Linked DNA regions of Magnetospirillum sp. XM-1. The protein of the gene in region 1 interacts with the protein of each later gene in a pairwise test. Links are inferred from orthologs where the notes say so. Each region holds a gene or a part of one and is shown in the gene's direction. Other genes may lie near its edges.

Region 1 (10,264 bases):
CCGCCTGGCCGCCCGCGTGGCACAGATGGTGTCGGCGGACGCATTGGTGCTGTTCTCCGACATCGACGGGCTTTACACCGCCGATCCCCGCAAGGACCCGTCGGCCACCTTCATCCCCGAGGTGCGGGAACTCACCCCCGAGATCGAGGCCATGGCCGGCGATCCCGGCTCGGCCTACGGTTCGGGCGGCATGGTCACCAAGCTGGTGGCGGCGCGCATCTGCCTGTCGGCCGGCTGCCGTATGGCCATCACAAGGGGCGAGCCCATGCACCCCCTGAAGGCCATCGAGGATGGCGGGCGCTGCACCTGGTTCCTGCCCAATTCCGAGCCCAGGACGGCGCGCAAGCAATGGATCTTCGGCTCCATGAAGCCCACCGGGACGATAGTGCTGGACGCGGGCGCCGCCCGGGCGCTGGCCCAGGGCCGCTCGCTGCTGCCCGCCGGCGTCACCACGGTGGACGGCGAGTTCGAGCGCGGCGATTGCGTGCTGGTCAGGGACGCGTCGGCCAAGGTGCTGGGGCGCGGCCTGGTGGCCTATTCCAGCGCCGACGCGCGGGCCATCATGGGTCGCAAGTCGGGCGAGATCGAGGCTATCCTGGGCTTTCGGGGCCGCGACGAACTGATCCACCGCGACGATCTGGTGATGGAGGGTTGAGCATGAGCGATTTGAACGCCCTGATGACGGACCTGGGCAAGCGCGCCCGCGCCGCCGCCCGTGTGCTCGCCCTCACCCCGTCGGCGGACAAGGACAAGGCGCTGCGCGCCGCGGCCCAAGCCATCCGCATCGATTCCAAGCTGATCATGGAAGCCAACGCCAAGGACATGGAAGCGGGCGAGGCCAAGGGCCTCACCAAGGCCATGCTCGACCGCCTGATGCTCAACGAAGCCCGCATCGAGGCTATGGCCAAGGGCTTGGAGGACATCGCCCGCCTGCCCGATCCCGTGGGCCGCTCGCTGGCGGAATGGACCCGGCCCAACGGCATGCACATTTCCCGCGTCGCCGTGCCCCTGGGCGTCATCGGCATCATCTACGAGAGCCGGCCCAACGTCACCGCCGACGCCGCCGCGCTGTGCCTCAAATCCGGCAACGCCACCATCCTGCGCGGCGGATCGGAAAGCTTCCATTCGTCCCAGGCCATCCTGACGTCGCTCAAGGGCGGCTTCACCGCCTGTGGCCTGCCCGCCGACGCGGTGCAGATGGTGCCCACCACCGACCGCGAGGCGGTGGGGGTCATGCTGCGGCTTTCCGACTACATCGACGTCATCGTGCCCAGGGGCGGCAAGTCGCTGGTGGAGCGCGTGGTGGCCGAGAGCCGCATCCCCCTGTTCCAGCACCTGGAAGGCATCTGCCACACCTATGTGGACGGCTCCGCCGACCTGGAGATGGCCAAGACCATCGTGCTGAACGCCAAGATGCGCCGCACCGGCATCTGCGGCGCCACCGAGACGCTGCTGGTGGACGCCGCCTGCGCCAGGACCCACCTGAAGCCCCTGGTCTCCATGCTGATCGATTCGGGCTGCGAGGTCAGGGGCGACCATCGGGCCCAAGAGGCTGATTGCCGCGCCCTGCCGGCCTCCGAGGCCGACTGGAGCACCGAATATCTGGACGCCATCATCTCGGTGAAGGTGGTGGACGGGGTCCGGGCCGCCGTCGAACACATCAACACCTACGGCTCGCACCATACCGAGGCGATCATCGCCGAGGATGCCAAGGCCGCCGAGACCTTCCTGAACGGGTGCGATTCGGCCATCGTGCTGTGGAACGCCTCGACCCAGTTCGCCGACGGCGGCGAGTTCGGCATGGGCGCCGAGATCGGCATCTCCACCGGCAAGATGCACGCCCGCGGCCCCGTGGGCGTGGAACAGCTCTGCACCTTCAAATACGTGGTGAAGGGCAGCGGCCAGACCAGACCCGGCTGAGCTCCAGCCAAGGAACACGGATGAACACGGATTGCGCTTCGCGCTCGCGGATGGACACGGATCGGAGAGGGAAAAGGGCAACATCCTCTTCCGCCGCGCCGTCCATCCGTGGCTGGTATCCGCGTCCATCCGTGTCTCTTGAAAAGCCGGAACCGTCATGACCCGCCCGAGACTCAATCCCTGGGGCGAGACCCGGCGGGCGCGGGTCGGCCTGTTGGGCGGCTCGTTCAATCCGGCCCATGACGGGCACCGCCACATCGCCCTGCTGGCCCTGAAGCTGCTGAGCCTGGACGAAATCTGGCTGCTGGTCAGCCCGCAGAACCCCTTGAAGCCGGTGGCCGGCATGGCGCCGCTCGCCAAGCGCCTCGCCTCGGCCGAAACCGTCTGCGCCGGACACCCCCGCCTGCGTCCGACGGATATCGAGACCCGGTGGGGCACAAGCTACACCGCCGACACCCTGGCGCTCCTGCGCCTGCGCTTTCCCCGCATCCGCTTCGTCTGGCTGATGGGCGCCGACAATCTGGCCGGATTCCATCGCTGGGCCCGCTGGGAGAGCATCTTCCGCGCCGTCCCCGTTGCGATTCTGGCGCGTGGTCCCTATTCTGCGCGAACCTTGGGAAGCCGTGCGGCCCATCGCTTCGCCCAAAGCCGCCAGCCGTCCTCGAGAGCCCGATTTTTGTGGCAGGGACAGCCGCCCGCCTGGGCGTTCCTCCACACCAGGCGCCACGCCGCCTCGTCCACCGCCATCCGCAACAGGAGACAACCATAGCCCGCAAACCCGCCGCCAAGGCCGAACCCGCCGCTCCCGCCCCCGCTCCCACGCTGGCGGAGATCGTCGCGGCCACCCTGGACGACCACAAGGCCGAGGACGTGGTCGTCCTCGACCTCAAGGGCCGCACCTCCATCACCGACACCATGGTTATCGCCACCGGCAAGTCCCAGCGCCAGGTGGGCGCCATGGCCGACCACGTGGAGAAGGCCCTGAAGCAGGCCGGACAAAAGGTCACCATCGAGGGCATGCCCCAGTGCGACTGGGTGCTGGTGGACGCGGGCGACATCATCGTCCACCTGTTCCGCCCCGAGGTCCGCACCTTCTACAATCTGGAAAAGATGTGGGGCGCGCTGGAAGCCAAGGCCGACGCCCCCACCGCCAGCGCCGTGCGCGCCAAGGCCATCGAACAGGCCTAGATGCGCCTGCTGATCGGAGCGGTGGGCAAGGCCAAGGCCGGACCGGAACAGGACCTGTTCCGCCAGTATTGCCGCCGCCTGTCGCCCGCCCCCATCCTCAAGGAGGTGGAGGAGAAGCGCCCGCTGGCCGGCCTGCAGTTGAAAGCGCGCGAGGCGGAACTGCTGCTGGCCGTCCTGCCCGAGGGCGCCAAGGTGGTGGCCCTGGACGAGCGGGGCCGCGACATGGGCTCGGTGGACTTCGCCGAGAAGCTGCGGGGCTGGCGCGACGACGGCGCCCAGGACGTCGCCTTCCTGATCGGCGGGGCCGACGGCCACGGCGACGCGGTGCGCGAACGGGCCGATCTGCTGCTGTCCTTCGGACGTATGACCTGGCCGCACATGCTGGTCCGCGCCCTGCTGGCCGAGCAATTATGGCGGGCCCATTCGATTCTGACAGGGCACCCCTATCATCGGGTCTGACGGGACCAAGGTATGGGCTCTTGATATTCTCGCCTTCATGGCGCAAGGATGGGGCAAGGGGATTTGGCGGGAGTCCAAGGAGGGGTGGTGACGGAATCTGATATCCCGCCGGAAGAGCGGGCGGCCTTCGAGGAATACGTCGCCAGGGTCAATGGCACCAATATCAGTGCCCAGACTCTGCTCGCCACCGACTATCTCAACCATTTCAACGAGATCGTCATGCTGCTCGACATGGTCCCGGACATGCCGGACATGATCGAGGAATGCAAGATGTGGCAGCCGAAGAGCTACCAGGAGCATTTCGCCGATTCCACCTTCAAGGACAAGCAACTGGCGGTGGAGGCCTATGACCGCGTCCCCACCAAGTTCCGCCGCCCCTTCGAAGAGACCATCAACCACCTGAACACCCTGATTCTCGGTGGCGTCACCAAACTGGAAGACGAGATCGTCGGCGGCGCCGACCCGGCGCTGACCGCCGAGCACGTCAAGGCCATCAGCCGCGCCGCCCAGGCCCTGATGGACTGCGCCAACGCCATCATCCACGGCTCGGACCGCGCCATGGCCCAGGTGGAAATCGACGGTCTGCTGGGCGGGACGTAGCAGGCTGCGAAAAGACGCGGCTCCGACATCTTTGCGCCCGGTTCCGTCATGCCCGGACTTGATCCGGGCATCCAGGCGGGTCCACCTGGCTCAATGCTTCCGAAGATATGGCTGCGGCGCCACGTGGATGGCCGTGACAAGCACGGCCATGACGACATGGGCAGACGGCTAAACCTTCCGCGCCACCCAGCCGCCGAAGCACAGGGCGCGGAAATAGGGCTCGGGCTTGCCGAAGCCGGTTTCGGCCAGAAGCTGGACGAGACGCTCCTCGGTGACCGGGAAGATGTCGCGGTCCACGTGGCGGAAGCCCTTTTCCACCTCCACCTCGGGAATGCCCGCCGCCAGTTGCAGGTGGCGCCACCAGGCGCGCAGCTGCTGCTGCCACTCGTCGCTCCAGACGCCGAACAAGTCGGCCAGCACCAGGGGCGCGCCGGGCTTCAGGTGGGCGGCCACTTCTTCCAGCAGGGTCTTCTTCGCCCCGTCGTCGGGCAGGAAATGCATGACCAGCAGCAAGGTGGCGGCGTCGAAGGGCTCGAACTTCGGCAGGTCGCCGACCTTGGAGGGATAGAGCCGCACCCGGGCGGTGAGGTTGTGTTCCTTCACCTTGATCTCGGCGTGTTCGAGCATCTCCCTGGACGGGTCGATGCCCACCACCGAGAGATTGGGGCAGCTTTCCGCCAGGGCGACGCATTCGGCCCCCGTCCCCGCCCCGATCACCAGGGCGCGGCCCCGGCCCGAGGTGGTCTCGGCGACGATCTGGCACGACAGCACGTGCAGGGCGTCATAGCCGGGAATGGCTTCGCGCACCCGCTTGTCATAGGCGGCGGCGCGGTCGGCATCCCAGTGGCGGACGGTATCAACACTCATTCTGCTCGCTCCCCTCCTTACGGGAATGCCTCCAGCCGCCGCAGCGCCTCGGCGGTGGCGATGGACGCCGCCAGCGCCACGTTGAGCGACCGCGCCTCCGCCCGCATGGGAATGCGGATGCGGGCGTCGGCCGCCTCGAACACCGCCGGCGGCACGCCGGAACTTTCACGTCCGACCATGATGGTATCACCGGCGGCGAAAGGAAAGCGGTCATGGCGCTCGTCGCCACCGGTGGTCAGCAGCACCAGCCGGCGCCCCTCGGCGGCCAGGGTGGCGGCGAAGGCCTCCCACGACGAATGGCGGGTGTAGCTCGCCCGAGAGATATAATCCATTCCGGCACGCCGGACTTTACGTTCATCAAGGACAAAGCCGCACGGTTCGATTATATCGACGGCCACGCCCAGGCAGGCGGACAGGCGCAGAAGCGTTCCCGCGTTCTGCGGAATATCCGGCTGGTACAGGGCGAGGCGGAGAAGATCCAAGGGGGGTCTCGACGGCTGATTCGGAGGATGGCTGGATGTTGCCTTGCAGCAACGTCATATTAGCCGCTCCGCATGCATGTCGAGACGGCTGTTGAATCGACCCGGACGATGTGGTTAATAGTCGCGCTTCCGCGGGCCAACAAGAGGATTAATCATGGCTGATCAGGCACACAATGCCCAGCCCTCGTCGGTGGACGGGCAGACACGGCGGGATTTCCTGCTGTACGCCACTGCCGGCGTCGGTGCGATTGGGACTGGCTTGGCACTTTGGCCGTTCGTGCATAGCATGAACCCGGCCGCCGATACTTTGGCGCTTTCCACCACCGACGTGGACATCTCGGCGATCAAGCCGGGCCAGTCCGTCACCGTGGTGTGGCGCGGCAAGCCGGTCTTCGTCCGGCACCGCCTGCCCGAGGAAATCGCCGACGCCGCCAAGGTCAACACCGCCGAACTGCGCGAGCCGCAGACCGACGCCGACCGCGCCAAGAAGCCCGAATGGCTGATCCTGATCGGCGTCTGCACCCATCTGGGCTGCGTGCCGCTGGGCCAGAAGCCCGCCGACCCCAAGGGTGAGTTCGGCGGCTGGTTCTGCCCGTGCCATGGGTCGCACTACGACACGTCGGGCCGCATCCGCAAGGGCCCGGCTCCGGCCAACCTGCCGGTGCCGCCTTACCAGTTCACCACCGACACCACCGTCCGGATCGGCTGAGGGGGCCCGTCATGAGCGACTTCAAGAGCAACAACAAGGTGGTCAACTGGATCGAAGAGCGCCTGCCCATCTTCTCGATGATGCAGCACTCGGCGATCGAGTACCCGACGCCTCGCAATCTGAACTACTGGTGGAACTTCGGTTCGCTGGCCGCGGTGATGCTGATCATCATGATCCTCACCGGCCTGTTCCTGGCCATGAACTATTCCTCCCACACCTCGCTGGCCTTCGACTCGGTCGAACGCATCATGCGCGACGTGAATTACGGCTGGCTGCTGCGCTACCTGCACGCCAACGGCGCGTCGATGTTCTTCATCCTGGTGTACATCCACATCTTCCGCGGCCTGTACTACGGTTCGTACAAGTCCCCGCGCGAGATCCTGTGGTTCATCGGCATCGCCATCTTCCTGGCGATGATGGCGACCGGCTTCATGGGCTACGTGCTGCCCTGGGGTCAGATGTCCTTCTGGGGCGCCACGGTGATCACCAACCTGTTCTCGGCCTTCCCGGTGGTGGGCGAGCACATCGTAACCCTGCTGTGGGGCGGCTTCTCGGTGGATAACCCCACGCTGAACCGCTTCTTCGCGCTGCACTTCCTGCTGCCCTTCGTCATCGTCGGGCTGGTCGTGGTGCACGTCTGGGCGCTGCATACCGTCAAGTCGAACAACCCGCTGGGCATCGACATGAAGGGCCCGCAGGATTCCATCCCCTTCCACCCCTTCTACACGATCAAGGACCTGTACGGCATCGGCCTGTTCCTGATGTTCTACATGGCCTTCGTGTTCTGGGCGCCCAACTTCTTCGGCGAGCCGGACAACTACATCCCGGCGAACCCGATGGTGACTCCGCCGCACATCGTGCCCGAATGGTACTACCTGCCGTTCTACGCGATCCTGCGCGCCTTCACCTTCGACCTGCCCTTCCTGCCGGCCAAGCTGCAGGGCGTGCTGGCCATGTTCTCGGCCATCCTGATCCTGTTCGCCCTGCCCTGGCTGGACACCTCCAAGGTGCGCTCGGCCAAGTTCCGTCCGCTGTACCGCCAGTTCTTCTGGCTGTTCTTCGTGGACTGCATGGTGCTGGGCTATGTGGGCGGCAAGCCGGCGGAAGGCATCCTGATCAAGATCGGTCAGTTCTGCACCGCCTACTACTTCGCCCACTTCCTGGTGATCCTGCCCCTCATCGGCAAGATCGAGAAGCCCAAGGCCCTGCCCGCCTCCATCGCCCAGCCGGTGGTCAAGGCCGCCGCCCTGGTCGCCATGATCATGGTCGGCCTGGCCGGCTTCGGCGGCGAGGCGAAGGCCAGCAGCGCCGGCATGCCGGAGTTCAAGAAGCCGGCCACCGCCTTCTCCTGGGAGGGTTTTTTCGGCAAGCATGACCAGGCGGCGCTGAAGCGTGGCTGGCAGGTGTTCCACGACGTGTGCGCCAACTGCCACTCCATGAAGCTGGTGTCGTACCGCAACCTGGCCGACATCGGCTTCACCGCGGACGAGATCAAGGCGTTCGCCGCCGAGAAGGAAGTCCCCGATCAGCCCAACGACGAAGGCGTGGTCAACAACCGCCCCGCCCGCGCGTCGGACCGCATCGTGCCGCCCTTCGCCAACGACAAGGCCGCCGCGGCGGCCAACGGCGGCGCCCTGCCGCCCGACCTGTCGCTGATGAACAAGGCCCGTCCCAACGGTCCCTATTACGTCTACTCGCTGATGCTGGGTTACGAGGACGCCGCTCCCGAGGGTCATCCGATCCCCGAGGGCAAGTTCTTCAACCACTACTTCCCCGGCAACGCCATCAGCATGCCCGCCCCGATCATGGATGACATCGTCACCTATGCCGACGGCACCAAGGCGACCAAGGAGCAGGTGGCCTACGACATCACCACCTTCCTCAACTGGGCCGCCGAGCCCGAGTTGGACGCCCGCAAGTCCCTGGGCCTGAAGGTGATGGTGTTCCTGGGCGTCCTGACCGCGCTGATGTACGCGCTGAAGCGTCAGATCTGGAAGGACGTGCATTAAGAGGCAGGCCCGCGCCTCTTAAACGCACCATGTTCGGACGGCCGCCGTTGGCATCAACGGCGGCCGTTTCGTTTTGACGCCGGGCGGCGCCGTGATATGGTCCGCCCGCACGTGCCGTCGCGAGGCCATAGTCCGTTGAGCAAGCAGAAGATTTCCTTCGACCATTCCACCCGGGTGCTGGTGCGCCGCCTGTTCAACGAGGGCATGCGCCCCTACATGGGCAAGGTGATGGCCGCCGTGTTCTGCATGGTGGTCGGCGCCGCCGCCAACGCGGGCTACGCCCTCCTGATGGACCCGGTGGTCAACAAGATCTTCACCGAGAAGCGCCACGAATACCTGCTGCCGCTGGCGGCCGCCGTGCTGGCCACCTTCGCCATCAAGTCGGTGTGCAATTACGGCGAGGCGGTGTTCCTGTCCAAGGTGGGCCTGCGCGTCATCGCCGACATGCAGGCGCGCCTGTTCGCCCACCTGATGCGCCTCGACGTCGCCTTCTTCCACGCCAATTCCACGGGACGTATCCTGTCGCGGCTGACCAACGACATCTCGCAGATGCGCTTCGCGGTGTCCGACGCGTTGACGGGCGCGGGCAAGGACGCCTCGTCGGTGATCTTCCTGATCGGCGCCATGTTCTATCAGGACTGGCGGCTGTCGGCCTGGACCTTCTTCATTTTCCCCATCGCCATCCTGCCCATCCGCAAGCTGGGCCGGCGCATGCGCAAAGTCACCGCCAACACCCAGGACCACATGGGCCAGCTGACCACCTATCTGGAGCAGGCCATCCAGGGCATCCGGGTAGTCAAGGCCTATGGCATGGAGGAATACGAGAAGCGCAAGGTCAACGCCCTGGTGGAGATGCTCCAGGACCTGATCTACAAGGCGGCCCGGGTGCGCTCGGCCTCCTCGCCCATCATGGAGCTGCTGGGCGGCATCGCCATCACCGTGGTGATCCTGTATGGCGGCCAGCGCGTGGTCGAGGGCGAGACCACGCCCGGCGCCTTCTTCTCGTTCATCACCGCCCTGATGCTGGCCTACCGCCCCATCAAGTCCCTGGCCGCCATGAACACCAACCTGCAGGAAGGTCTGGCGGCGGCAGCGCGCACCTTCTCGGTGCTGGACACCCAGCCCACCATCGTCGAGAAGGAGGCAAGCGCCGATCTGGTGGTGCTGGAGGGCAATGTCAGCTTCGAAGGCGTGTTCTTCACCTATGACGGCGCCAAGGCGGTGCTGGACGGCATCGACCTCGCCGTGCCCGGCGGCAAGACGGTGGCCCTGGTCGGCCCCTCGGGCGCCGGCAAGTCCACGGTGCTGAACCTGCTGCCGCGCTTCTACGACGTCACCGACGGACGCGTTCTGGTGGACGGCCAGGACGTGCGGGGCGTCGGGCTGGCCTCGCTGCGGTCCAAGATCGCCCTGGTCAGCCAGGAAATCACCCTATTCGACGACACCATCCGCGCCAACATCGCCTATGGCCGCTTCGGCGCCACCGACGAGGAGATCGAGGCCGCCGCCCGCTCGGCCGCCGCCCACGACTTCATCACCGGCCTGCCCGAGGGCTACGATACAGTGGTGGGCGAGCGCGGGCTGAACCTGTCGGGCGGCCAGCGCCAGCGTCTGGCCATCGCGCGCGCCATGCTGAAGAACGCCCCCATCCTGCTGCTGGACGAGGCCACCAGCGCGCTGGACACCGAATCCGAGCGCCAGGTGCAGACCGCGCTGGAACTGCTGATGCGGGGCCGCACCACCATCGTCATCGCCCACCGCCTGTCCACCGTGGTCAACGCCGACCTGATCCACGTGCTGGACAAGGGGCGCGTGATCGAATCCGGCGACCACAACGCCCTGATGGCCAGGGACGGCACCTATGCCCGTCTCTACGCCATGCAGTTCGCCGAGGAAGCCGCCAGACCCACCGGAGGCTGAAAGCCCATGAGCTGGGCCAAGCGCATCGGCAAGAGCGAGGGATTGCGCGGGGCCTTGTGCTGGCTGGGCTCGCTCTACATCCGCTTCGTCTACCTCACCGGACGCTGGAG
Region 2 (9,607 bases), 3.6 Mb from region 1 along the record:
CGCCGTCGCCCGCGTCCAGCTCGAAGGGCAGGCCGCAGCAGGTGCAGGCGGGATCGCCCAGGAACACCATGGCCGACCAGCATTGGGGGCACAGGCTGCCGGGCTCGGCCACCTCCGAGCCGCAGGACAGGCAGAGCGGCGGCAGCAGCGCGTCGATCACCAGACGTGCAAACCTGACCGGCATCTTCTCCCCTTCCCTCTTTTGGTGCGGACATGCCATACACCCTGACATGAGAATCTTCGACCGCCAGCTGGTGCGCAAGCGCCGCGACCGTGCCGCCGGCACTTTCGTCGCCCACGACTTCCTGATCCGCGAAGTCGCCGAGCGGCTGGCCGATCGCCTGGACGACGTCAAGCGGCGCTTTCCCATGGCGCTGGATCTCGGCTGCCACACCGGCGAGATGGCCGACACCCTGCGGGGGCGCGGCGGCATCGAGACCCTGGTGCAGTGCGACCTGTCGCCCGCCATGGCGGCCAAGGCGGCGGCCAACGGCCACCCGACCCTGGCCGCCGACGAGGAATGGCTGCCCTTCGCCGCCCACAGTTTCGATCTGGTGGTGTCATGCCTGTCGCTGCACTGGGTCAACGACCTGCCGGGCACCCTGCTGCAGATCCGCCGGGTCTTAAAGCCCGACGGGCTGTTCGTCGCCGCCCTGCTGGGAGCCGGGACGCTGGCCGAGCTGCGCCAATGCCTGGCCGACGCCGAACTGGCCGAGGAAGGGGGCTTAAGCCCCCGAATCGCCCCCTTCGCCGACGTCAAGGATCTGGGCGCCCTGCTGCAGCGGGCCGGCTTCGCCCTGCCGGTGGCCGATGCCGATGCGGTCTCGGTCAGCTATGCCGATCCCATGCGGCTGATGGCCGACCTGCGCGGCATGGGCGAAACCAACGCCGTGGCCGCCCAGCGCAAGGGACTGACGCGGCGCGCCACCCTGCTGCACGCCGTGGCGCTCTATCAGGAGCGCTTCGCCGGTCCCGACGGCCGCCTGCCCGCCACCTTCCAGGTGCTGACCATGACCGGCTGGGCGCCCCATCCCTGCCAGCCCGCCCCCGCGCCCCAGGGCTGCGCCGTGCCGGGACTGAACGGCCTCAACAGCCGCATGAGCCCCGAGACCGAGTGATGCGCTTTTCCGCTCCCCTGGTCCGCGCCACCCTGATCAAGCGCTACAAGCGCTTCCTGGCCGATGTCCGCTTCGACGACGGCACCGAGACCACCGCCCACGTGGCCAATTCCGGCGCCATGCTGGGCACCGCCGTACCGGGTATGGAAGTGTGGCTGTCGCCCGCCTCCAAGCCTGAGCGCAAGCTCAAATGGAACTGGGAGCTGGTGACGGTGGACGGCCATCTGGTGGGCGTCAACACCGCGCATCCCAACGGCATCGTCGCCGAAAGCGTGGCCGCCGGGCTGATCCCCGAGCTGGCAGGCTATGAATCCATCCGCCGCGAGGTGAAATACGGCGTGAATTCCCGCATCGACCTGTTGCTGGAAAGCCCAGGCCGCCCCAAATGCTGGGTGGAAGTGAAGAACGTCCACTTAAAGCGCGGCGGCTGGGCCGAATTCCCCGACGCGGTCACGGTGCGGGGCGCCAAGCATCTGGCCGAGCTGACCGACCGGGTCAAAGCGGGCGAGCGCGCGGTGATGGTCTATCTGGTGCAGCGGGCCGATTGCACCGCGTTCCGGCCCGCCGCCGACATCGACCCGACCTATGCGAAAGCCCTGGCCCAGGCGATACGCGACGGCGTCGAAGCGATCTGCTATACCTGCCGCCTGTCGACCGGCGGCATCGAGCTGGGCGAGCCCTTGGGCATGGATTTGAGCGAACGGATCTGAAGGACCGATGGAACACGAAGACAGGGAATATTCCCGCATCCGCCGCCATGGCCCGGCCGATTTCGAAGGCATGCGCAAGGCCGGCCTTCTCGCCGCCCAGACCTTGGACTTCATCGCCCCCCACGTGGTGCCCGGCGTGACCACCGCCGAGCTGGACCGCCTGTGCGCCGAGTTCATCACCTCCCGCGGCGCGGTCAACGCGCCCATGAACTACCGCGGCTTCCCCAAATCCATCTGCACCTCGGTCAACCACGTGGTCTGCCACGGCATTCCCGGCGAAAAGCGCCTGGAGGACGGCGACATCGTCAATATCGACGTGACGCCCATCGTCGACGGCTGGCACGGTGATTCGTCGCGCATGTACTACGTGGGCAAGGTGGGCGTGAAGGCCCGCAAGCTGGTGGAAGTCACCTACGAATCCCTGATGCGCGGCATCGAGGTGGTCAAGCCCGGCGCCACGCTGGGCGACATCGGCCACGCCATCCAGAGCTTCGCCGAAAAGCACCGCTTCTCGGTGGTGCGCGACTTCTGCGGCCACGGCCTGGGCCGCATCTTCCACGAGCCGCCCAACGTCATGCATTACGGCAATCCCGGCGAGGGCGCCGTGCTGGCCGAGGGGATGTTCTTCACCATCGAGCCCATGATCAACGCCGGCCGCTATGAAACCAAGATCCTGGCCGACGGCTGGACGGCGGTGACCAAGGACAAGTCCCTGTCCGCCCAGTTCGAGCACTCCATCGGCGTCACCGCCACCGGCTGCGAGATCTTCACCCTTTCGCCCGCCGGGCTGCACTGCCCCCCATATCAGTAGTTTGCGAAGGCGCCCGCCCCCATCTCGCCCCGCCCATTGGGCGGGATGGCGGAGGCATGCGGCATTGGGCCCCCCGCCTCGGGTGAGGAGCTTATGCTTTTTCTCCGTCGCTATGTGAGGTCCTTCACATTAGCCTATGCCGAATGGGGGTATTGTGGCGGTGATGCGATCAGGTCCGCATCATTTTTGGTGATGGGCAATTCATCGCGTGTTAACGTTTCCTTACGGGGATTTGAGGCGCGATGGGAGTTAAGGTTGACGCCATGACGGATACCGCGACAGCGGTCTTCAGAATCAACGGGACCCTCCAGGGGCCGGTTGTCGATATTCTCGGACAGTTCCTGCCGGAGCTGAAGGCCTTGCCGCGTGAGCAGGCCTATGACCGAACCCTCGACGACCTGGACCTGCTGTCCCGCTGCTTCCAGATCTTCCGCAAGGAACGCCCCCGCTTCCGCTACGTGCTGGTGGACGAACGCCGCCGACCGGTGAGCGAGGACAACGTCCCGCTTTCCTGCGGCCGCACCCTGGCCGAAGTCATCGCCATGGTGGTGCGCACCGCCGCCAAACGCTATTTCCGCCGCAAGCTGTCGCCGTCCGCCGCCCGCGCCGAGGCCGAGGCCGAGGCCGCGGCCGAGGAAGCGCGCGCCCAGGCCGCCGCGCGCAGCCCCGCCGACGAGCTTTATGACGCCATCAAGGCCTACCTTCTGCATGAATGGCAGGTGCCGCTGGTTCCGGCCTATTCCGAGATGGACCCGGCCCTGGTCCGCCGGGTGGGAGCCAAGCTTCTCGATTGCCGCGAGGCCGATACCCTGGCCCGCCTGATCGCCGACCCCGACGCGCCGGTCCAGACCATGACGGAAGGGAGCCCGGCGACCACGCCGTCCACCTTCGCCGCGCCGTTCATCTCCCCCTTCGCCCCGGCGGCCAAGGCCCCGCTCACACCCGTCCAGCCGGTGGTCCATCCCCGCACGGCCAGCCTTGACGACGTGCTGACCCCCGACATGCAGCGCCTGCGCGCCGAGGCCTTCACCGAGACCCTGCTGGATCCGGAAGTCCGCGCCGTGCTGCCCAACGCCGACCAGATCGTGCGTATCGGCGACCTTCTGCGCGGCGTCGGCGGCCAACCCGCCACCGCCCTGGTCGAAGGGCTGGGACTGCGCAAGGACCAGTTGGCGGTCATGCTGATGGTGGCCCAGGACTGTATCGGCAGCACGGTGTTCGGCCGCCTGTTCGGCCCGCGCGCCGACCCCGAGCTGGTCACCCGCATCGTCGAGCGGGCCAGGCTGCGCGGCATCGGCCCCACCACCGAGGTCATCGAATGCGCCATCTTCATGCGCGGCGTCTTCGCCCGCTTCGGCCACCGTTCGAGGCGCGACTAGACCGTGACGGCAACGGGCCGGCGCGGTCCAGCGCCGGCCTACTATTTGAATCGGCTTATACTTTATGGATAAGAGACGAACTCAGCCCCGCCCCCGCCGGAGGCTGAATGGATTCAGTCTTATTGCATAAGCATTCAAGGCCTGACATATCGTCACTTGGGAATTTGACCCGTTCGGCTTACCTTTCGGGGAGGTAGCGATTCGATCGGATTTCACCATGCCGCGCCTTCCGTCCGAGGCCCAAGCCCGGATCGTCCGCCAGATCAACCTGACCCTCGAGGGTCCGGTGGCCGACGTCATGGCGCAGCTGGTTCCGGAATTGAAGAAGCTGCCGCGCCGCGGCGTGCTGCAATGCGTCCTCGATGACCCGGACCTGCTGGACCGCTGCTTCAAGGCCTTCCGCGCCAATACCGAACGCTTCCGTCAATTGCTGGTGGACGAGCACGACGTGCCGGTGGAACAGGCCGACGCTTTGCTCGCCTGCGGCCGGTCCCTGGACGACGTGGTCTCCATGGTGGTGCGGACCTGCGCCAAGCGGCACTTCCGCAAGCGCCTGGACGGCGACACCCGCCCCTTGAAGGGCGGGGCCGAGCGCTCGGCGGCGCCCAAGGGCCTGATGGGCAAGCTGATGCGCCTTTTGTCCCTGTCCGCCACCGAAAAGGCACCCAAGCGCAGCCGGGGCGAAGTGCTCTACGACGCCATGCAGGAGCATCTGATTCACGATTGGCAGGTGGCGCTCGTCCCTGAATATTCAACCTTGTCGCCGGCGCTGGTGAAGCGCCTGGGCAAGCGGATTCTCGACTACAAGGTGCCCGAGGACATCCGCCGCCTGAAGGAGAACCCGGCCGAATTGCCGGTGCCGTCCACCCTGCCGGAAAACATCCCCGCCTTCCTGGTGCCGCCCGCCGCTCGCGCCGAGGCCACCAAGCCCGCCGACAAGCCCAAACCCGCCGCCATCTCGGGCGGTGACGTTCCCGCCCAGGTCCACGAGGTCAAGGCCGGCGGTGCCGCGGCTCCGGCCGCCAGCGGCGATCGCCGGGCCCGCATCGCCGATATTCTGACCCCCGACGGCAAGCGCCTGCGCTCGGCCGCCTTCACCATGGTGCTGCTCGACCCCGCCGTGCGCGCCGAACTGCCCAACGCCGACCAGACGGTGCGCATCACCGGCCTGCTGGCCGAGGTGGGCGGCCTGTCCACCAAGATGCTGGTGGGCGAGCTGGGCCTGCGCATGGACCAGTTGGCGGTGATGACGCTGATCATCTACGACCTGATGGGCGAGGAGATGTTCAAGCGCTCGTTCGGCATTCCCGGCAACCTGGAATACGTCGCCAAGTTCGTCGAGCGCGCCAAGGCCGCCGGCATCACCCAGGAAACCGCCTTGGGCGAAATTTCCGCCTTCACCCGCAAGACCTTCGCCAACGCGCCGCGCGCCGCGCAGTGACCATCCCTTGTCGGTGATCAGCTGTTTACATGTAGCGCAAATGCCGTTTACCCCCATCCGCTATACCCATCGTATGTTCACGAGCAGGGAGCCGGCAGGGTGACGCAGATCAAGGAGCGGCGGCAGCACGCCCGCAAGATGGGGGATGGCCTCGCTGTGCTGATCGACGGGAAGGTTTTCCCGCTGCTGGACGTTTCCCTTGCCGGTCTCAGCTTCCAGGGAAACGGCATGCGGCCGGGCGACCGCGTCCGGCTGACCTTGGCGGCGGTGCGCTCCCTCGACGATTGCGTCGAAGCCATGGTCACCGTCAAGGTGGCCGAAGGCGGCGTGATCCGCGGCGAATTTTCCCCCACTGCCAAGCTGATGCGCTACATCGTCGCCCATCTGGGCGAGATCACCGGGGCCGAGCCCGCCTATTTCCGCTGACCTCTCTCAGTACAGGTGCTGGCCGCCGGTGACAAAGACCTCGGTGCCGGTGACATACTCGAAATCCGGGCCGCACAGCCGGAACACCGTTCCGGCCACGTCCCCGGTCGTCCCCATGCGCTCCAGCGGAATACGCGGCACCAGCGCCTCGTATTCGGCGGAGATCATCTCGGTGCGAATCTCGCCCGGCGCCACCGCGTTGACCCGGACCCCCAATTGGGCCATCTCGGCCGCCATCTCGCGGGTCAGGCCCGACAGCGCCGCCTTCGAGGTGGAATAGGCCGATCCCGCGAAGGGATGGACGTAATGCCCGGCGATGGAGGTGATGTTGACGATGGCGCCCCGGCCCCGGTGCAGGGCGCTGGCGAAGCCGCGCGCCAATCGCAGCGGTGCGAAGAAATTCAGCTCGAACACGTCCTTCCAGCCGTCGATGGGGCCGTTCAGCACCCCCAGGCGCTCCTTGTAGGGGGTCTTGGGGCTGACGCCGGCATTGTTGACCAGGGCGTGCAGCGGCTCCGACCCCAGCCAGGCATTGGCCTTGGCGACGAAATCCTGGGCACCGGCGGGATCGGCCAGATCGGCGACGATATGGCAGGCCCAGTTGCGGTCGATCATGCATTCCTTGGGCACGTCGGCCCGGGCGCAGGTGATGACCCGCCAGCCCTCGGCAAGGAAACGCCGGGCGATGGCGTGGCCGATGCCCCGCGACGCGCCGGTGACGACGACGGTCTTGGTCTCGCTCATCGCGGCCCCCTCAGGTCGGGGGCCCGCAGTTGGGCGCCCGGCGCCGAGCTCAGGACGTCAAGCAGCGGCTGCAGGCGGGCCAGGATGCGCCGTTCCGCCACCCCGCCGCCCAGGCTCTCGGCCAGGATCTCCCAGGGCTTGCGCGGGCGGGGGAACTCCACCAGGGTGACCGGGTCCTCGGCCTTGATCCCCGCCACCTGCCGCACTTGGGCCAGCGCCTCGGCCCAGCCGCCCAATCCGTCCACCAGACCGGACTCCTTGGCGTCGGCCCCGGTCCAGATGCGCCCGCGCGCCAGCTTGTCCATCTTGGCCGCGTCCATGCGCCGCGCGTCGGCCGCCTTGCCGGTGAAATCGGCGTAGATATGGTCCAGCAGGGCGTCGATGCGGGCCTTGGCCTGGGGGCTGAAGGCCCGGTTGGCGCTCCAGATGCCGGCGTTTTCACCCCGGTGCATCTCGTCCCAGCTGATGCCCAGCTTCTTCCAGAATTCGTCCAGCACCACCTTGCCGGTGAACACCCCGATGGAACCGGTGATGGTTCCCGGCGCGGCGATGATGCGGTCGGCCCCCATGGCGACGAAGTAACCGCCCGAGGCGGCGTAATCGCCCATGGACACCACCACCGGCTTGCCCGCCGCCCGGGCGCGGGCCACCTCGTGATGCACGGTGTCCGACGCGGTGTAGGAGCCGCCGGGGCTGTCGACCCGGAACAGGATGGCCTTGACCTTGTCGTCGTCCACGGCGTCGCGGAAGGCTTCGGCCACCGTGCGGGCGCCGAAATCGCCCTCGCCGTCCAGGCCGCGATGGGATTCGCCGCGATGGATGGCCCCCACCCCGGATATCAGGGCCACGCGGGCGCCGCGCGGGTGATCCAGGCTGGCGGCGTAGTCGGCCAGATCCATCTCCTCGGCCATCTCGGAGCCGGTGCCCACGACGGTCTCCAGGGCCTGGTCGCGGTAGCCCACCCGGTCCACCAGCCGGGCGGCCAGCGCCTCGGCGGGCAGGAACGGCCCCTGGCCCATCAGCTCTCGCACCTTGGCCTCGGGCAGGCCGCGCCCGGCGACGATGCCGGCGACGATCTGCTCGGACCAGGAGTCGAGCAGCCGCCCCAGATTTTCGCGGTGCGCCGGGGTGAAGCCGGTCTCGGTGAACATGTCGATGGCCGATTTGTATTCGTGGCGGCCCGAGAACTGCGCCTTGATGCCCAACAGGTCCAGGGTGCCCTTGATGAACGGGCTTTCCACCCACAGCCCGGTCAGGCCCACGTCGCCCGAGGGCTGCAGCCACACCTGGGAAAAGGCGGTGGCGAGGTAGTAGTCCAGCGTGCCCGAACCGCCCTCGCCCATGGTCTCGGCGAACAGCACCGCCGGCTTGCCGCTGGCGCGGAAACGGGTCACCGCGTCGCGCAGATCCTGACGCCCCGCCAGTCCCAGGCCGGAATGGCCCATGGTGGCGAACAGGCCGGTCACCCGCTTGTCGGCGGCGGCGCGGTCGATGGCCTCCACCACGCGGCGCAGGCCGTAGGAGCGCTCGCCCGCCAGTTCGGCCAGGGGGTTGCCCTCGGCGGTATCGCGGAACTTGGCGTCGAGGTCCAGGCTAAGGACCACCCGCTCGGGCACCTCGTCGGCGTCGCCCCCGGCCATGTGGATCGCCGCCCAGCTTCCCAGGCCGATCAGCCCCAGGAAAACCAGACCGGACACGGCCAGGAAGGTGACCAGGATTCGACCGAGACGGCGCATGCTCATTTCACTCCGACCATTGCCCCTGGATTAAAAAGAAAAAGGGCGGCTACGTCCAGCAGCCGCCCGCAAGGTGGGGAAATGCTTGAGAGAGGAAGAAAAAACCTTAAGCAGCCGTCACGGTGGGCAGGCCGGCGTCGCGCCAAGCGTTGAGCCCGCCCTTCAGATGGACGGCCCAGCCCTGCCCCGAGGCGATCAGCTTGCGGGCCACGGCCGCCGAGCGCACGCCGCCCAGGCAGGAAATGATGATCTTGCGGCCGGGATAGCTGGGCCAGGTCTCCAGCTCGAAATCACTCATGGGATAGAGCACCGAACCCTCGATATGCTCCTCGGCGAACTCCTCGTCCTCACGCACGTCGACCAGCACCGCCTCGCCGGAGGCCAGCAAGGCCTGGACCTGGGTGGGTTCCAATTCGATCAGACCGACTTCGGAAACGCTCATGACGGGGTCCTCGCGCTCTTATTTCCCATGCTTGAGACCGTGATACACCACACCAATCTTGAATTCAACACAAATAACAGCCGTAAAATAACTTTATCCATATATACAACATTATTTTTAGTGTGTTTGCGTCGCAGCATTGACGCCCGCCGCCCAGCCCCTTAATGTCCACCGGTTCCCGGCAGACATGACCATGCGCACCGCACTCGCCCTCCTCGCCCTGCTGCTTTTGCCCCTCTCCGCCCCGGCCCAGGATTTCGGCCGGCTGGTGGCGCAGGTGGCGTTGCAGCCGCTGCCCGAAGCCGAGACGCCGGACATCGACCTGCTGTTGCGCACCCAGTGGAAGGCCTATTACAACGCCGGGGGAACCTATGGCTTCTTCCGCGATCAGGTGCGCGCCGGCCGGATCGACCTGAACGAGGACGGCCAGGCGGAACTGTTCATCCTGATCGACTCGCCCGCCTGGGCCTCGGCCAAGGGCTTTCCGCTGCTGGTGGCGGGCTGGACGCCCAAGGGCTGGACCGCCATCGGCTGGGGCTTCGCCGATTCCGACAGCGTGTTCGTCACCTCGGAACGCATCGACGGCTGGGCCACCATCCAGACTCCCACCCAGGCGCTGCAGCGGGTGGGAAAGAGCTATCAGGCCATCGACCGGCGTTAATTTCCTTGTGTTCCGCGCCGGGCCGGTCCATTCTGAGTCACGTCTTTCTACCTGCCGCAGATTCCCGCCAGGGAATCCGGCGCCGCTTCAGGTGTCATCGCCGGTCGAACGATTGAACCCCTCGCATGAGAGCATGCGG
Region 3 (10,442 bases), 2.4 Mb from region 1 along the record:
TGAATCCTGCGGTCCGGCGCCCCGGTCGACGACGATGGCGCAGGGCGGCGACTTGCTCATGGCCGTCATCGCGTCGGAGGTGTTGCCGTAGGTGGCGATGCGATAGAACGAGGTCAGGGCATGTTCGACCTGGCGGCGGTGGCTTTCGCTGGTGTCGATCACCGCCACCGTTTCGCGATGGGAATTGGTCGTCTGGTCGAACGACATCAACGCCTCTCCCCGCCGGTGAACGCTTGATGGCGATGGCGGGAGCCCGGTGCGGACTGGATCGCCCCGTGGCCCTGCCTATGAAAAACAAGCGATATCATATTATTGCCAGGCTGTTTAGCTGGTATCGGGGCTATGTGCTGTCGGTTCGATGCGCCACTTTAGCACCTATTGTGGATAGGCGCACACCTATATCCATGGAATGTAGCCATAGCGGAGGTGCATCGACGGCGGGTTCGGGCGCTTGACTCCAATACCCCAGTAGTCTACAGATTAGTGGTCTAAAGAATGAATGACGTGGCCCGTGTGTGGAATTGGAGGGTGCGATGATCGGTTTTCATGAGGATGAAGCGCGGCGCTTGCTGCTGGCGGCCCTGTTCGCGGTGATGCTGGCCCTGGGGATGGCGGCGCTGATGCCCGGCGCCCAGGCGGCCGAAAGCCGGACCCTGCTCAACGTCTCCTACGATCCCACCCGCGAGCTGTACCAGGCGCTGAACGAAAGCTTCGTGCGTCAGTGGAAGGCCAAGAGCGGCGAGGATCTGAAGATCAACCAGTCCCACGGCGGTTCGGGCAAGCAGGCCCGTTCGGTGATCGACGGGCTGGAGGCCGACGTGGTGACCCTGGCGCTGGCCTACGACATCGACGCCATCGCCGACAAGGCCAAGCTGCTGGACCGCGGCTGGCAGAAGCGGCTCGCCTACAATTCCGCCCCCTACACCTCGACCATCGTGTTCCTGGTCAGGAAGGGCAATCCCAAGCAGGTCAAGGATTGGGGTGATCTGGTCAAGCCGGGCGTCTCGGTGATCACGCCCAACCCCAAGACTTCGGGAGGCGCGCGCTGGAACTACCTTGCCGCCTGGGGCTACGCGCTTGACCGCAGCAACGGCGATGCCGCCAAGGCCCAGGACTTCGTGGCCCAGCTGTTCAAGAACGTCCCGGTGCTGGATTCGGGCGCGCGGGGCTCCACCGTCACCTTCGCCCAGCGCGGCCTGGGCGACGTGCTGCTGGCCTGGGAGAACGAGGCTCATCTGGCGCTCAAGGAATTCGGCTCGGGCTTCGAGATCGTCACGCCGTCGCTGTCCATCCTGGCCGAGCCGCCGGTGGCGGTGGTCGACAAGGTGGTGGACAAGCGCGGCACCCGCGCCGTGGCCCAGGCCTACCTGGACTTCCTCTACACCCCCGAGGCGCAGGAGATCATCGCGCGCAACTTCTACCGCCCCCGCGATCCCGAAGTGGTGAAGAAGACCGCCGCCACCTTCGCGCCGGTCAAGCTTTTTACCATCGACGACGTGTTCGGCGGCTGGACCAAGGCCCAGACCGAGCATTTCTCCGACGGCGGCGTGTTCGACCGCATCACGGCCAAGAAGTAGGGGCCAGGGGGATGGCCGCCTTAGCCCTTTTCCTGCCGCGCCGGGCGCCCAGCGTCATTCCGGGCTTCGGTCCGACCATGGGCTTCACCCTGCTGTATCTGTCGCTGATCGTCCTGCTGCCCCTGGCGGCCCTGGTGATCAAGGCGGCGGGGACCACCCTGGCGCAATGGGGGGCCATCCTCAGCGATCCTCGGGTGCTGTCGGCCCTTGGCCTGTCCTTCGGCGGCGCCCTGGCCGCCGCGCTGATCAACACGGTGTTCGGCCTGCTGGTCGCCTGGGTGCTGGTGCGCTATCCCTTTCCCGGGCGCCGGCTGGTGGATGCGGTGATCGATCTGCCCTTCGCCCTGCCCACCGCCGTGGCCGGCATCGCGCTGACCGCGCTGTACGCTCCCAACGGTTGGCTGGGGCGGTTGCTCGAGCCCTTGGGCGTCAAGGTGGCCTTCTCGCCCTTAGGCGTGGTGGTGGCCATGGTGTTCATCGGCCTGCCCTTCGTGGTGCGCACCGTCGAGCCGGTGCTGCACGACGTGGACTTGGAACTGGAGGAGGCCGCCGCTTCGCTGGGGGCCGATCGGGTGCAGACCTTTTTGCGGGTGATCCTGCCGTCCATCCTGCCGTCGCTGCTGACCGGTTTTTCCCTGGCCCTGGCCCGGGCGGTGGGGGAGTACGGCTCGGTGATCTTCATCGCCGGCAACCTGCCCGGCGTGTCCGAGATCGCCCCGCTGCTGATCGTCACCAAGCTGGAGCAATACGACTACGTGGGTGCGACCGCCATCGCCACGGTGATGCTGGCCATCTCGTTCACCCTGCTGCTGGCGGTCAACCTGTTGCAGAAGTGGCGCCGCGGGCGCATGGGGGGAGCATGAGCGAGGCGAAGCCGAAGCGCGGCGCCCCTGTCGGCATTGCCGACAATTCGGTATTGCGCGCCTTCGCGCGCGGCGAGCGGCCCGGAGCGACCCCGGAGCGGAGCGCAGGGGGAAAGCGGAGGAAAGCCAAGCGAGCCGGAGGCTCGCGCCCGGCGATTGAGGGGTGGAAACAATGAACGGCAACGCTACGCGTGAACCGGCCGTGGTGCGCTGGAGCCTGACGCTGCTGGCCCTGGCCTTCCTGGGGCTGTTTCTGGTGGCCCCGCTGGCCGCCGTTCTGGTGGAGGCCTTCGCCAAGGGCTGGGGCGCCTATGTCCGGGCGCTGTCCTCCGACGACACCTTCTCGTCCATCCGCCTGACCCTGATCGTGGCCGCCATCGCCGTGCCGCTCAACATCGCCTTCGGGCTGGCGGCCAGCTGGGCGGTCGCCAAGTTCGACTTTTCCGGCAAGAGCCTGCTGGTCTCGCTGATCGAGCTGCCGTTCTCGGTCTCGCCGGTGATTTCGGGACTGATCTACGTGCTGCTGTTCGGGTTGCAGGGGCTGCTCGGCCCCTGGCTGGCCGAACACGACCTCAAGGTCATCTTCGCGGTGCCGGGCATCGTGCTGGCCACCATCTTCGTCACCTTCCCCTTCGTCGCCCGCGAGCTGATTCCGCTGATGGAGGAGCAGGGGCGCGAGGAGGAGGAGGCGGCGCTGACGCTCGGCGCCTCGGGCTTCGCCGCCTTCCGGTTGGTGACGCTTCCCAATGTCCGCTGGGGGCTGCTGTATGGCGTTCTGCTGTGCAACGCGCGGGCCATGGGCGAGTTCGGCGCCGTTTCCGTGGTTTCAGGTCATATCCGGGGGCTTACCAATACGATGCCCCTCCATGTGGAGATCCTCTACAATGAATACGATTTCGTCGGCGCTTTCGCGGTCTCCTCTCTCCTCGCCGTTCTGGCCCTTGTCACTTTGGCGGTCAAATCGGCGCTCGAATGGTGGCACCGGGACGAGCTTGCCGCGATCGGACATTAACGGGGCCGGTATTGAAGGATCGGATATGATCGAGGTCGAGAATATTTCCAAGCGCTTCGGCAGCTTTGCCGCGCTGGACCAGGTGTCGCTCAAGGTGGCGCAGGGCAAGCTGGTGGCGCTGCTGGGGCCGTCGGGTTCGGGCAAGACCACGCTTTTGCGCATTCTGGCCGGGCTGGAGCAGCCCGACGACGGGCGCATCCGCTTGGGCGGAGTGGACGCCACCGGGCTGGGAACCCGCGACCGCAAGGTGGGCTTCGTCTTCCAGCATTACGCCCTGTTCCGTCACATGACGGTGGCCGAGAACATCGCCTTCGGCCTGAAGGTCAGGAAGGGCGCCGACCGCCCCCCCGTGGCCGCCATCAACGAGAAGGTCCATACCCTGCTGGAGCTGGTGCAGCTGGAAGGCCTGGCCGGGCGCTATCCCAGCCAGCTGTCGGGCGGCCAGCGCCAGCGCGTCGCCCTGGCCCGCGCCCTGGCGGTGGAGCCGCGCCTCTTGCTGCTGGACGAGCCGTTCGGCGCGCTGGACGCCCAGGTGCGCAAGGATTTGCGCCGCTGGCTGCGCCATCTGCACGACGAGATGGGCCTGACCGGCGTGTTCGTCACCCACGACCAGGAGGAAGCCCTGGAAGTGGCCGACGAGGTGGTGGTGATGAACAAGGGCCGCATCGAACAGATCGGCACTCCGGCCGAGATTTACGACTCTCCGGCCACCCCCTTCGTCTATCGCTTCCTGGGCAACGTCAACGCGCTGCCCTGTCGGGTGGCGGGCGGCCAGGCCCAGGTGGGCGGCCTGCATGTGGGCGAGGGGCGGGCCGACGGCCCCGGCACCGCCTTCATCCGTCCCCATGACGTTGAAGTCCTGGAGCTGTCTCCCGATATCCCCCAGGCCAAGGTGCGCCAGGTGGTGGTGCTGGGCCCGGTGGTGCGCGCCGAACTGGAACTGGCCGACGGAATCATCGTCGAGGCCGAGCTGTCGCGCGACGTGAAGGACAAGCTTGGTCTGCGGCGCGGGCAGGATGTTTCGGTCTTTTTGCGCAAGGCGCGGGTATTCGTCGGTGAAAACGTGTAGAATGGTCTGAATTCAACCTGCCGAGTTGGGGGTTATCATGCGGACATTATCGTTTTGGGTCGTTCCGGCTGTGATTATCGCTTCCCCTCTCGCGGCTTGGGCGGCCGAGCCCGCTCCCGCCCCCCTGGCGGCGGCGGTCTGCGCCAATTGCCATGGGACCGAGGGGCGCAACGAGGGGGCCATTCCGGCCATCGCCGGCAAGCCCGCCTTCCTGATCGCCGGCAAGCTGCGCGACTTCAAGGCCGACAAGGTGGCCAACGCCACCGTCATGCCGCGTCTGGTCAAGGGCCTCACCGAGGCCGAGATCGACACGGTCGCCCAGTATTTCGCCAATCTGCGCTGAGAAGGGGGGCTTCGCCATGACCAATGCCTTCGACCGCCGTTCCTTCCTGACCCTGGCCGGCGCTGCCGGCCTGTCCTCGCTCACTTCCGCCTGCGCCACCGGCCCGTCCGGAACCGGCCCCCGCGTGGTGGTGGTGGGCGGCGGCTTCGGCGGGGCCACCGCCGCCAAGTACCTGCGCCGCCAGGACCCCTCCCTGCGGGTGACCCTGGTGGAGCGCTCCACCCGGTTCATCACCTGCCCGTTCAGCAATTCGGTGATCGGCGGCTTCCGCTCGCTGGAGGCCAACACCTTCGGCTATGACGGCCTGCGCGGCCACGGGGTGGAGGTGATCCACGCCGAGGTGACCAATATCGACGCGGCGGCCAAGCTGGTGGTGCTGCAGGGCGGCGAAAAGCTCGCCTACGACAAGCTGGTTCTGTCGCCCGGCATCGACTTCAAATGGGGCGAGCAAGGCTATTCCGAGGCCGATGCCGAACTGGCGCCCCACGCCTGGAAGGCCGGGCCGCAGACCCTGCTGCTGCGCCGCCAGCTGGAAGCCATGGAGGACGGCGGTGTGGTGGTGATGACCATTCCCGCCAATCCCTACCGCTGCCCGCCCGGCCCCTACGAGCGCGCCAGCCTGATCGCCCATTACCTCAAGACCAGGAAGCCCCGGTCCAAGCTGCTGCTGCTGGACGCCAAGGATTCCTTCTCCAAGCAGCCGCTGTTCGTCGAGGGCTGGGATCAGCTCTACAAGGGGCTGCTGGAATGGGTGCCGCTGTCCAAGGACGGCAAGGTGGTGCAGGTGGACGCCAAGACCCTGACGGTGGAGACCGAGTTCGGCACCCGCCACAAGGCCAGCGTGCTGAACCACATTCCGCAGCAGAGCGCCGGACGGATCAGTATCGCCGCCGGGCTGGCCGATTCCTCGGGCTGGGTGCCGGTGGTGCCGCAGACCTTCCAGTCGGCCAAGGCCCCCGACATCTACGTGGTGGGCGACGCCACCAACGCCGCGCCCCAGCCGAAATCGGGCTTCTCGGCCAATTCCCAGGCCAAGGTGGCCGCCGCCGCCATCGTGGCGGCGCTGCGGGGCCAGCCGGCCCCCGATCCCATCTGGATGAACACCTGCTACTCGCTGCTGTCGCCCGATTACGGCATCACCGTGGCCGGCGTCTACCGGGTCATCAACGGCAAGATCGCCGACGTTCCCGGTTCGGGCGGCATCAGCCCCAAGGGTGCGTCTGCCATGTTCCGGGGACTGGAAGCCTCTTATGCCGAGAGCTGGTACGCCAACATCACCCAGGACATCTGGGGATGAGGCGGGGGGCTCCGCCTACTTGTAGAGCCCGATATAGGTGATGAGGTCCTTGCCGGGAACGGCTTTGACGTAGGTGATCTTCGGCTCGATCCGGTTGCTGGCCGGATTGAGCCACTGGTACTCGACCCAGCCTTCGCCCTTGTCGCGGGCCACGGAGATGATCTCCTGGACCAGCAGCTTGCCGCCGCTGTCCTTGGCGTTGAGCACCGACTTGCCCTCGTTCCTGGGGTTGGGCGGATAGATCAGCCAGGTGCCGTTGCCGTCGATGACGTTGACGTAGATCTCGCCGAAGCGGAACTCGCCTTCGCGGTGGAAGGCTTCGCGCGCCTTTTCCACGCCGTTGGCGGCCAACAGCGCCGCGGCCTTCAGGGTGAGAGCCTGGACCTGTTCCTGGGTGGGGCGCTCGGCCGCGGTGGCCGTGGTGGCGGCCAGGGCGGCGGCGAGGCCGACGAGAACCAGACGACGGCCGATCATTCGAACCCCAATTCGCTCAAGGTGGCGTTCAGGCGGTCGCGGGACATGGGCTTGAGCAGCACGGTGTCGAAGCCGCCGTCGAGGAATTCCTGCACCTCCTCGGGCATGGCGTGGGCGGTATAGGCGGCGATCTTGACCATTGGCCCGCCCAGGCTTTCGGCGCGGACGCGCCGGCAGACCTCCTGGCCGCTCATGGTCGGCATGCTGACGTCCAGGAGGATCAGCGACACGGTGTTGGCGGCGAGGAAACTGAGCGCCGCCTCGCCGCAATCCACGTCGGAAACCGTCCAGCCGGCCTTGGTCAGCAGGCGGGACGCCAGGATACGGTTGACGTCGTTGTCATCGACCACCAGGGCGTTCTTCATGAGGGGCTCTCGGGCTGTGGGCAAGGCAGGGTGAAGTGGAAGACGGTTCCCTGGCCGAGCGTGGATTCGACACCGATGGTGCCGCCCATCAGTTCGACCAGATGGCGGGCCAGGGTAAGTCCCAGGCCGGTTCCACTATGGGAGCGGGTCAGGAAGGAATCAACCTGACGGAACTTCTCGAAAATGGCGTGCAGCATGTCTTCGGGAATGCCGGCCCCGGTATCGGCCACCCGGAACACCACATGGCCGGGCGTCCGTTCGACGCTCAAGGACACCTCGCCTTTCTCCGTGAACTTGACGGCGTTGGACAGCAGGTTGTGGAGGATCTGGCGCAGCCGCAGCGGATCGGCCTGGATGGTTTCCGGGCAATCGTCGCCGATTCGGTTGACCAGGCCGATTCCCTTGGCCTGGGCCGCCGATTGGTGGACGGCGGCGGCTTCCGTCACCAGGGCGGCCAGCTTCACCGGCTGAACCGCCAGGGTCATGGCGCCGGCCTCGATCTTGGCGATGTCGAGGATGGAATTGACCAGTTCCAGCAGGTGGCGGCTGCTCTTTTCGATGATGTCGGCGTTCTCGCGCGTTTCGTCGTCGGCGGCCTCGTCGCGGATCAGCTCGGAGAAGCCGATGATGCCGTTCAGGGGGGTGCGCAGCTCGTGGCTCATGTTGGCGAGGAACTCGCTCTTCATGCGGCTGGCCTCCTCGGCCCGCTTGCGGGCTTCCTCGAGGCGGAGGAACGATTCGCCGACGCGATCGGCCATCTGGTTGAACGACAGCGCCAGGCTGGCCATCTCGTCGTCGCCTTGGACCGGCAGGCGGTATTCGGTCTCCTGCTCGCTGAAGCGATGGATGCCGCCCACCACCGCCGTGATGCGCCGGGTCAGGAACGAGGCCATCCACACCGCGATGCCGATCACCACGGCGATCATCACCAGGGTGGACAGCGACAGCTGGCGCGCCAGGCTTTCCACCTGGGCGGCGATCAGCGCCATGACGTTGTCGTACTGGGCCTGCAGGTCGCGGTTGCGCAGCGCCAGGATCTGGTCGGTGTTCTCCTTCTCCTTGGTGGCGGCGGCGTGGAAGTCGTCGACGTTGGCGCCGATGGTGACGAAGCCGAAGCCGCGCGGAGACTGTCCGTAGGGGCCGGTGTAGTAGGGGATGGTGGCGGCCGTGGTCAGCTTCCACAACCCGCTCCAGAAGATGTCGAACGAGCCCGAGCCGCCCTGGCTGGTGAGGTCCATCCAGCCGGTGCATTGCGGCGCGTGGTTGAGATAGCGGCAGTCGAGGCCCAGCAGCCCCTGCTTGACCAGTTCGGGAGAGCCCTTCTTCTTCAGGGATTGCTCGAGGAAGGTGGGGGCGGTCTTCAGGAACTCGCCGATGGGCTTGCCGCTTTCCTTCCACTGGGCGTAAAGCCCGGCATCAAGCCACGGCACCGCCGGCTCGCCGGTCTCGGGGTCGTAGCCGGTGATGAAGTAGTGGCGGGGATGCACCACCGAGCGGCCCTTGTAGTCCCAGATGAAGGCGTAATTGCCCGACGCCGCGTCGGCGATGGGCGAATAGCGGTCAGGCGTCGGCAGGATGTGGTCGGTGAATTCCATCAGGTGGTCGTGATCGAGCGCCAGCGTCACCCAGCCGGTGGTCTGTCCCTGGCGGACCACCGGAGTGGCCCAGCGCACCAGACCGCGAAAGCGGGTGCCGACCGGGTTCTCGGTGCCGGCGAAGGCCGCCTTTTCCGGCGCGAACTCGATTCCCTTGGCCGCCGCCGCCTTTGGCGTGAACGGGCCGATGATGGGCGAGCGCACATAGGCGCCGATCACGTCCGAGACGTGGATCTTGTCGGGGCCCAGCGCCTTCAGGCTGTCGAAATAGGTTTCGGCCTTGATGAAGGTGTTTTCGCGCCTGGAAACGTCGCGCAGCTCGCGGCTGGTCAGGTCCGAGGTGGTGACCTTGACCTTCTCGCGGCCGTCCAGGCCGATGAAGGTCATTTCCAGGAACAGGGGGCGCTCGACCTTCAGGCCGCCCTCGGTGGCGGGGCGGTAGTTGAAGTTGCGGCGGTTGTCCTCGATGGACGACTGGACGGGCGGGGCGTCGTAATGGGGCACCGCCTCGGGGCCGGGCACCCATTTGGAGCCGTCGGGGGTGGGGACCCAGGGGTAGTGGCGCTCGATCAGGCGGGTGCGGCCGCGCAGGAAGCGGCGGTAGCTGTCCTCGCTGGGCTCGATCATCGCCGCCGAACGGATGTCGCCGTCCCGGTCGTAAAGGAAGTCGGCCACCTGGCGGGCGGTGTCGGTGGTCAGCCGCTCCAGGCTTTCCCTGGCGGCGTCGTCCAGCGCCTTGATCGCCGAATTGGTGGTGCCGGCCACCACATGCTCGGTGGTCTCGCGCATGGCCCGCGTCATGCCGGTGACGTTTTCCGAGACCCGCTCGGCCAGCCAGGCCTGGCCGCGCCAGGCGAAAGCCGCCAGCACCAGCAGGGGGATGACCTTGATCAGGACGAAGATCAGGATGAGCTTGGCGCGGATACCGAAGCGGGCGATCTGGGGCATTGTAGTCCGGCTGTTCCTGCGGAATGTCGGAAGGAGCCCCAATCCCCTCCCAAGGGAAACGGACTATAGGTCTTTCGTATGGCGTTTTCCAGTCCATTGATCATCTCGGCGGCTCCTTGAAATTCGTGGTTGCCCGAAAATACCGCTTCATTAGGATGTGCCGCGTGGATGAGCGCTTTATCTTTATCCGGGCAGGGTGGCATGAACCGGCGGGTGGGTGAAATCGTGGGACAGGTTCTGGCGCGTCTTCGCCCCAAGGCGAAGTCGCTGATCATTACCGTCTATGGCGACGCCATCTCGCACCACGGCGGCAGCGCCTGGCTGGGCAGCGTGATCAATCTGGTCGAGCCGCTGGGCCTGAACGAGCGCATCGTGCGGACCTCGGTGTTCCGCCTGTCCAAGGAGGCGTGGCTGTCCTCCATGCAGATCGGGCGGCGCAGCTATTACCGCCTGACCGAGATGGGCCGCCGCCGCTTCGAAGCCGCCCACAACCGCATCTATCACTACAACGGCAAGCCCTGGGACGGTAACTGGACCCTGGCGGTCACCAATATCGAGGGCATGGATTCCGAGCGTCGCGATTCGCTGCGCCGCGACCTGGGCTGGCTGGGCTTCGGCCAGCTGGCCAGCGGCGTGCTGGTCCATCCCGACCCCGACAAGAGTGCGGTGCGCCAGGCCCTGGCCGAGGCGGGCGTGCAGGACCGCGCCGTGATGATGAGCGCCAGCGCCGAGGATTGGGTGACGCCCGAGGCGTTGCGCGACCTGATCCATACCTGCTGGGACCTGGACCGTCTGGCCGCCGATTACAACGAGTTCCTCGACACCTTCCGGCCCCTGTGGCAGGCCCTGTCGGGCAACGGCGAGCTGAACCCCGAACTGTGCTTCGTGGTCCGCACCCT

The links.
Region 2: the proteins of XM1_RS01410 (region 1) and sfsA interact in binary tests that used the Escherichia coli proteins (3 or more experiments, as listed by UniProt). The link is inferred for Magnetospirillum sp. XM-1 from one-to-one orthologs.
Region 3: the proteins of XM1_RS01410 (region 1) and XM1_RS12635 interact in binary tests that used the Escherichia coli proteins (3 or more experiments, as listed by UniProt). The link is inferred for Magnetospirillum sp. XM-1 from one-to-one orthologs.

What each region holds. Positions count from the first base shown.
Region 1 is NZ_LN997848.1:293,009-303,272, forward strand. What follows is about bases 1-2,788. They hold XM1_RS01410 (glutamate-5-semialdehyde dehydrogenase), read left to right. Parts: upstream 1-657; coding sequence 658-1,920; downstream 1,921-2,788. Other genes in these bases: proB (glutamate 5-kinase), read left to right, coding at 1-655; XM1_RS01415 (nicotinate-nucleotide adenylyltransferase), read left to right, coding at 2,078-2,689; rsfS (ribosome silencing factor), read left to right, coding at 2,686-2,788. Also shown: more of rsfS, read left to right, coding at 2,789-3,108; 23S rRNA (pseudouridine(1915)-N(3))-methyltransferase RlmH, read left to right, coding at 3,109-3,567; XM1_RS01430 (hypothetical protein), read left to right, coding at 3,652-4,167; XM1_RS01435 (class I SAM-dependent methyltransferase), read right to left, coding at 4,336-5,034; XM1_RS01440 (tRNA (cytidine(34)-2'-O)-methyltransferase), read right to left, coding at 5,052-5,516; petA (ubiquinol-cytochrome c reductase iron-sulfur subunit), read left to right, coding at 5,671-6,225; lipid A export permease/ATP-binding protein MsbA, read left to right, coding at 8,370-10,154; XM1_RS01460 (lysophospholipid acyltransferase family protein), read left to right, coding at 10,161-10,264. UniProt on the Escherichia coli protein: Catalyzes the NADPH-dependent reduction of L-glutamate 5-phosphate into L-glutamate 5-semialdehyde and phosphate. The product spontaneously undergoes cyclization to form 1-pyrroline-5-carboxylate.
Region 2 is NZ_LN997848.1:3,843,118-3,852,724, forward strand. The notes cover bases 1-2,972. They hold sfsA (DNA/RNA nuclease SfsA), read left to right. Parts: upstream 1-1,117; coding sequence 1,118-1,828; downstream 1,829-2,972. Other genes in these bases: XM1_RS17640 (ComF family protein), read right to left, coding at 1-184; XM1_RS17645 (methyltransferase domain-containing protein), read left to right, coding at 231-1,118; map (type I methionyl aminopeptidase), read left to right, coding at 1,836-2,639; XM1_RS17660 (hypothetical protein), read left to right, coding at 2,882-2,972. In the rest of the region: more of XM1_RS17660, read left to right, coding at 2,973-4,018; XM1_RS17665 (hypothetical protein), read left to right, coding at 4,236-5,459; XM1_RS17670 (hypothetical protein), read left to right, coding at 5,559-5,885; XM1_RS17675 (SDR family NAD(P)-dependent oxidoreductase), read right to left, coding at 5,892-6,629; signal peptide peptidase SppA, read right to left, coding at 6,626-8,365; XM1_RS17685 (rhodanese-like domain-containing protein), read right to left, coding at 8,472-8,807; XM1_RS17690 (hypothetical protein), read left to right, coding at 9,001-9,468. UniProt on the Escherichia coli protein: Binds to DNA non-specifically. Could be a regulatory factor involved in maltose metabolism.
Region 3 is NZ_LN997848.1:2,731,701-2,742,142, forward strand. The notes cover bases 2,534-5,499. They hold XM1_RS12635 (sulfate/molybdate ABC transporter ATP-binding protein), read left to right. Parts: upstream 2,534-3,477; coding sequence 3,478-4,521; downstream 4,522-5,499. Other genes in these bases: cysW (sulfate ABC transporter permease subunit CysW), read left to right, coding at 2,613-3,452; XM1_RS12640 (c-type cytochrome), read left to right, coding at 4,592-4,864; XM1_RS12645 (NAD(P)/FAD-dependent oxidoreductase), read left to right, coding at 4,881-5,499. Outside these bases: XM1_RS12615 (HD domain-containing phosphohydrolase), read right to left, coding at 1-207; XM1_RS12620 (sulfate ABC transporter substrate-binding protein), read left to right, coding at 534-1,577; sulfate ABC transporter permease subunit CysT, read left to right, coding at 1,589-2,440; more of XM1_RS12645, read left to right, coding at 5,500-6,161; XM1_RS12650 (cache domain-containing protein), read right to left, coding at 6,177-6,635; XM1_RS12655 (response regulator), read right to left, coding at 6,632-7,000; XM1_RS12660 (HAMP domain-containing sensor histidine kinase), read right to left, coding at 6,997-9,543; phenylacetic acid degradation operon negative regulatory protein PaaX, read left to right, coding at 9,745-10,442. UniProt on the Escherichia coli protein: Part of the ABC transporter complex CysAWTP involved in sulfate/thiosulfate import. Responsible for energy coupling to the transport system.